3 regions of the Fodinibius sp. GM108 genome follow, and region 2 is predicted to be linked to each of the others. Evidence: riboswitches for the same ligand, from Rfam matches in the RefSeq annotation. Region 2 holds a riboswitch; each other region holds the start of a gene.
What was found. A riboswitch is a leader RNA that binds a small molecule or an ion and turns the genes downstream of it on or off. The one in region 2 is predicted to bind thiamine pyrophosphate.
Positions count from the first base shown of each region.

Region 1: it holds a riboswitch for thiamine pyrophosphate, as region 2 does, so the genes downstream of both, ACT3ID_RS02570 (class I SAM-dependent methyltransferase) here and ACT3ID_RS17965 (calcium/sodium antiporter) in region 2, are expected to answer to the same signal.
Region 3: it holds a riboswitch for thiamine pyrophosphate, as region 2 does, so the genes downstream of both, ACT3ID_RS14315 (TonB-dependent receptor) here and ACT3ID_RS17965 (calcium/sodium antiporter) in region 2, are expected to answer to the same signal.

Region 1 covers NZ_JBYEIR010000001.1:582,539-584,811, forward strand. Annotated here, with positions in the region: gene ACT3ID_RS02565 (ATP-binding protein) at 1-772, shown strand, start outside; TPP riboswitch at 839-929, shown strand; gene ACT3ID_RS02570 (class I SAM-dependent methyltransferase) at 1,005-1,730, shown strand; gene ACT3ID_RS02575 (AIR synthase family protein) at 1,743-2,273, shown strand, end outside.
Region 2 covers NZ_JBYEIR010000013.1:43,786-46,058, reverse strand. Annotated here, with positions in the region: gene ACT3ID_RS17970 (mechanosensitive ion channel domain-containing protein) at 1-401, shown strand, start outside; gene ACT3ID_RS17965 (calcium/sodium antiporter) at 398-1,456, opposite strand; TPP riboswitch at 1,956-2,059, opposite strand.
Region 3 covers NZ_JBYEIR010000007.1:218,957-221,229, reverse strand. Annotated here, with positions in the region: gene ACT3ID_RS14315 (TonB-dependent receptor) at 1-825, opposite strand, end outside; TPP riboswitch at 914-1,009, opposite strand; gene ACT3ID_RS14310 (M14 family metallopeptidase) at 1,452-2,273, opposite strand, start outside.

The DNA of each region.
Region 1 (2,273 bases), on a different contig from region 2:
TTTAGTCGGTAATGCTGTTAAGTTTACCGAAGAGGGAGAGGTAACGTTGAGTGTAGCAACGTGCGGAAATCAAAATGGGGAACATTGTCTTCAGTTTTCGATTCAGGATACAGGTATGGGCATTCCGGAAGAGGAGTTGCCACATCTGTTCAACTTCTTTTCACAGGTTAACACCAAAAATAATGAAGGTGGAACTGGTTTAGGATTGGCTATTAGCAAAGAAATTGTAAATATGATGGGAGGAGAGATTGATGTAGAGAGCCAAATAAATAAAGGAACCACCTTCTCTTTCACTATTTATGCAGATGCGGTATTTACTGATGATGAGGAAATTGATGTAGGACAAGTTGAAGAGCCCGTCCAAGATGAAATTTCATTAGCTCAGAATAAGCGTGTTTTAATTGCTGAAGACGACAAGATAAATCAGCTGGTTGCATCTAGGGTGATAGAAAATATAGGTTTCACGGCCGATGTGGTTTCGGATGGCAAACAGGCAGTGGAAGCCTTTGTTGAGAACGATTACGCTTTTATCTTTTTAGATTTACAAATGCCGGTCATGAATGGATATGAGGCTGCCCAAGAAATAAGAAAGCTCGAAGATGAGAAAAAGAAGCTTAAAATTATTGCCATGACCGGTGATGCCCATCCGGATGTTAAAGAAAAATGCTTGCAAGCAGGAATGGATGACTATCTTTCTAAACCTGTTCAAAAGAAAGAACTACATGATATTGTGCGTAAATGGCTGAAAGGTCCCAAAGCCAGTGGTTGTTAATAATTATCATTTAACAACATTCCTCGTTACTTTTAGTTTACCAAATATTTAAAAATATATATTTTTAGAAATTGACAGGGGTGCCATATGGGCTGAGATCATACCCTTGAACCTGATCTGGATAATACCAGCGTAGGGAAAGCCAGTCTGCTCATTGCGAGTTATTTCCGGCTGACAACTCCCACCTGCTATTATCCGGATGAGTTATTTTTCAACCTTCAGAGATCATGTAATGAGTAATATCCAAAAGAAAAAGTTTGAACTGGCCACGAAAAAGCTGGAGCAGTGGCAGGATCGCGAGGAATGGTTTTTCAATCGCGAGCATACCGAGGTTTATGAGGATTACTATGAAGGACGTTATAAGCGGGCCGAAATATGGCAGAAAAAAGTACTGGCCAAACTCATAAAAAAAGATGAGCGGGTTGAGACTCTGCTCGAATATGGCTGCGGTACTACCCGCTTTACCCGCTGGTGGCAGGAGATAGGTATTGAAGCAACCGGTGCGGATATATCACCTTTTATGTTAGGTGAAGGGACAAAATTATTTGAAGGTGATCTTGTCTGGGCCGATTCACACCACATGCCGTTTAAGGATAATACATTTGATGCATTGGCTTTTATTGCCACCTTTGCCTATTACGAAGATCCCATTAAAGTAATTCGCGAAGCGGTACGTGTGGGAAAGTTTGGAATTATCTTTGGAATCATGAATCGCAATTCTACTAAGGTTGTCCGCCGGCGTGTGCAGGAAGTTTTTGGAGCAAATCCCTATTATGAGACGGCAAATTTCTATACTCCCCAAAAGCTAATTGATACTATTCATGAAGCTTTAGAAGGTCGGCTATATGAGATTGAGTGGACAGCGACTGGTTTGCCAAAATGGTTTCCCGTACAGCGTTGGGGACTACCAATTGGTGACTTTTTTGGACTTCATGTTAAGCTAACTGATGTTGATTAATATTATTAGGAAATGAGTGCATTTGAAGATCAAAGCGGAAAAATCAATAGCAATCTCTTTCGGGAAATTATTGAGCCGCAGAGCGGACGAAAACGGCCGGATGTTCTAAAAGGACCCAAATTTGGTGTCGATACTGCGGTAATAGATCTCGGTAACGGCAATGGACTTGCTACTTCCAGCGATCCGCTTTCGCTGATTCCCTCATTGGGACTAAAAGAATCGGCCTGGCTTTCGGTGCATCTGCTGGTTAATGATATGGCCACAACCGGGTTTGCACCCGAATATGCTCAGTTTGTGTTGAATATGTCGCCTGATTTTCCGCTCGAGAAATTCAAACGCTATTGGGGACATATCCACCGGATCTGTGACGAAATCGGTGTGGCAATTACAGGCGGGCACACGGCTCAGGTACCGGGACAAGGGTCTACGACGCCAGGGGGCGGAACAATGTTTTTACACGCACCGGTGGATGAAATTATTACCAGTGATGGGGCTGAGCCAGGAGATAAAATTGTAGTGACCAAAGAAAGCGCTCTTGTTTCT
Region 2 (2,273 bases):
TGTTTGTATCAGAGCCGGTAATCAACGAAAGTTATACACACGATTATATTTTGCATGTGTTTACGGTGCCTTTTAAAAGAGAAGACGATTGGCAAAAAGCGCAGGAAGCCCTGTTGGAATCTGCCAATAAGTATTGCCAGCCGTATCTCAAGGAAGTGCGAAAGCATATGGAGCGGATAAGTTATGAGCGCGGTTTGGATATGCCTTCTGTTGAACCGCGGGTGACAATCCAGGTGCCTGCGGCCGGAGAAGTTCATCTGGTTGTTCGAATTCCGGTAAAGTCAGACCAGCGCAGTTATATTGAGCAGTCTATATTATCAGATGTATTTACTCAAAATAATTTTACCTCGGCGGATAATGGTAATCCGTCTTCAAATTCCGATAACATACAAAATCATTAGAGATGATGATTTCTGTTTTTGCGCCACTGTTTAATGCTGGTTGAGAGAAGAGAGATAACAGTAATCGGAATCACAAAATAAAGCATCACAAGGTTGAATTCTGCCAATGCATCGTGTTCGGTGGCCGATAATATGAGATAGGCCGTGTATGCGATATAATAGCTGAAAAGCAATCCGCCTTCCCACCGGCTGATGGAAAGGCCCGTAAAGAAGATTGGCAGTGCTGCCAGAGCGACGGCGATCATGATCGGGATATCAAAATGAAATAGTGCCTGCGATACTTCGATTCCTGCCGGACTGATAATGCTTGAAAATCCGAGGACAGCCAAAATATTAAGGATATTGCTTCCAACTACATTGCCCACGGCGATATCACGCTCGCCGCGAATAGCTGCTATAATCGAGGTTACCACCTCGGGTAATGACGTTCCGGCCGCTATAACAGTAAGGCTGATGATCAGTTCGCTGATGCCGAGGGATTGAGCCAGGGTTACCGCTCCGTTGACAAGCCAGCGAGAACCGAAGACAAGTAGAGCTAATCCCAGAACAACAAAGATAGAGTTTAGCAACCAACTGGTTGATTCTTTGTGGGACTTTCCGGGTTCTACTATCTCGGAATCGGTGTGGCTCTGAAAGAATAGAATCGTGAGATAGCCAATGAGCGTGAGAAACAGGAAGAAACCTTCGAGACGGCCGATATGCTGATTAATGGCAAAAAGGAAAACAGTCACTGAAAGACCAATCATCAAAGGTACGTCGAGGCGAATCAGTTGCTGCGATACGCGAAGCGGAATTATTAAAGCCGAGATGCCCAGAATAAATAGAATATTAAAAACATTACTGCCAACGATATTTCCCAGTGCAATGGCCGGCTGTCCCGAGAGTGAGGACTTGATACTCACTGCCAGTTCGGGCGAGCTTGTTCCTAAAGCAACGACCGTGAGTCCGATAATCAGGGGCGAAATTCCTAATCCGGCGGCAATACGAGAAGCACCGCGTACAAGAAGTTCAGCACCTATAATAAGAAAAGCCAGCCCGGCAAGAAGTAAAAGCATGTTTCTATACGTTGATAAGAGTCAGAATCCAGTTCTAAAATGATGTATTTAATTAGCTATATAAAATATGGTAGGTTCTCGAGAAATAAATTTATTTCATTAATCCCATTTGCATCATACTAATTAATAATAGTAAAGCTAATATCAAGATTATCACAATACGTAACTTTTCTATTCTATGAATACTGCTGCGAGCGGTAATTATCTTGCAAGATGTGCAATGGTAAAGATATCTGGAAAGGTTCTAAACCATTGATGCTTAACAATCCACACTGGGATTTGCCAATGCTTACAAAGTTGAAGTGACTGGGAATCTTGTAACTTTGCCTGGAGGATTAGCTGAAATTGATCCTATAGAAAGGGAAGAGCTATCAGGAATAAAACCTGACCCGGACAAGGAAGTCACAATTCTACATTTCGATGGTTTTGTAATTCCCTGAGGGTTGGAGAGGAATATATAAAAAAAGCCCCGCACTTTTTGATGCGGGGCATTTTAATAATGTGGGGGCGATGGTTTTCCTTCGCCGACATTACTCGGTTCAGGTACAAGAGGTTTATTCTCAGCCTCAATTTATAAAAATTCAGGCACCCTCAACCTTCGCCCCCTAATTTCACAATATCAATGTTTTCTCATTTCTTCTACTCTAATTATAAGGGACCAGTAGTTGACTCAAAACAGCAAAAATCCTGAAAAATTTGTAGAAAATATTCTACAGGCAGTAACGTGTTAAGATTATAAACAGACGTCATACCACCTCGCAGAATGCCCTCCCAATGAAATGTTGTTCCAAGGGTGGTGCGAAGTTTCACAGACTCA
Region 3 (2,273 bases), on a different contig from region 2:
ACGACTGTAGCTTCCGTAGAAAGACCATTTGTCATTAATCATTCCAGATGACAAGCTCGTATTCATTCGATAAGTGTTAAACGAGCCAAGGCCAAGCTCAACCTGTCCGCCCTGTTCTCGATCTTCAATGTTAACTGACTCAAAATTAATCGACCCGGCATAGGATGCCACACCGTTACTGCTGGTGCCAACTCCACGCTGCACCTGTACGGACTCGAAACTATTACTGATATCCGTAAAGTTTGAGAAGAATACACCATGATCGATCATATCATTGAGCGGCACTCCATTCAATGTCATGTTAATCCGTTCTTGCGTGATTCCACGTAAACGCATGCTACCGTAATTGGCCAGCTTAGTTCCTGATTCTGAGTAGGAAAAAATCGCCGGTGTCAGATCTTCCAAATAGAAGGTGGGTTGCTCTCCATTATAAACCTGCTCCAGTTTGGCTCTGCTAACATTGCTTTGTGCCACAGGGTCGTCTTCTTCTGCGCGCACACCTTGTATAATTATCCCCTCTAGGTTCAATGTGGGATTTAAATACACCGTTAGACTTTCCGCAGGCTCAACTTCTTTTGTCTCAAAGCCCACATAGCTGATCGTCAATGTTTCAATATCTGACGGTATTTCCAGTGTAAAAGTACCGTCAGAACTGGTTACCGCTCCCTTTGTATCAGAAGCATAAACATTGGCATTAGCCAGCGGTTCTTCGGTTTCTGCATTATAGACAGTACCGGTAACTGTTTGTGTTTGAGCAATAAGTGTAGTACTCATCGCAAGTAGAAAGCACAGAAGTGATGTACTTCGTAATAGGTTATAAAACATAAGTTCCTCCGTCTTATTAGGTTCATAAGAGCGGGAGATGAACTTGCAAGAAATGCTGATCAATCCGGCAGCATGATATAACTTTCTAATAATACTGCCTTGGTTTCCCTACGCCAGTGTTATCCGGTTCAGGTTCTCAGGGTATGATCTCAGCCTGCTATTGCAAGCACCCCCAACCTTTGGGTGATTTTTGTTCGCCTTAAGATAAGGGAAGAAAAGTGAGCTTCAAAAAAGATTGCATAAATAGAACACAGATGAAACGAATAGTCAGAACAAAATCTACGATTCCCACCGACAGTTTTTTGGTTCATTTTTTGCTGACAAAAAATGAACAGAACTAAGAATTTGCAGCACGTAATAAATAGAATTAAACGGATCATTTATTGGCTCGAAGGAATAGTACAATCTTTATTTACTGTTTATCCAAAGGTGATCAATAAAAAAATTAAATGCTCTACACAGACACTCGAGTCATTTGAAACAAAATATATATACGTTCCGCACCAGAGGTACGGAACGAGATGAAACTTGACCACTAGTGAGCCTCGATCAATCCAATAACCATTAACAGATAAATAACACCCTGTGGAAATTCGCTAAATCCTCGCCTCATCCGCGTTTCATGCCTACTGTCCTACCATAAATACCGCATTGCCAAACAGCAATTTTCCATTATGCCAGAACGCCCGAAACAACGGATTATCGACCATGTATACCACCGATCCACTGCCAATATTCTGCACGCCAAAAGTAAGTGTATTTTCCAGCTGTTCCTTGGCTTTATATCCAACAAAACCGCTCATATGGGCATCTTCTTCTGCAACACCCACATTCCAGCCGTTGTTGAGATAGGCATAAGCGTCGGAGTTCAGCTTCAGGGAAAAATAATCCTGATCATAGCCGAACGCTAACGGATGAGTATTATCCATGGTGATCTTAAAAATGGACCCGGAGTTAAAATCCGAAATACTTTCGCGCTGACGCTCGCCATAAACTTCCAACTGCTCGTTTGAAGCTGTTCCTGCCTCAACCTCTTCCTTACCTTCTTCATCTTCATTTTTTGAGCGCAGGTCAAACCCCTCTTTCCCGGCTAAAAAACTATTTCCTCCCTGTACTGCAATTAATTTTCCGCCGTCCGAAACCCAATCGCGAAGCTTATCGCTGCTGATATCGCTGCCATAAAAATTTGACGGCAAAACCAGCACATCGTAATCATGCAAATCAATATCATCAAAATAGTCAACGTTAATCATCGTCACCGGATAGTCAATCTGCTTATCAAAATAGTGCCAAATTTCGCCGACCCGATACGAGCTGGTTCCTTCGCCAGACAGCAGGGCTACCCGCGGCTTTTCCAGGTATCGCACCGACGAAGAGCCAAAATCACTTCCCGAATCCACAAATCCTGTGCCTACCGGATCTACTTGCTGATTGTATTCTGTAGCAAT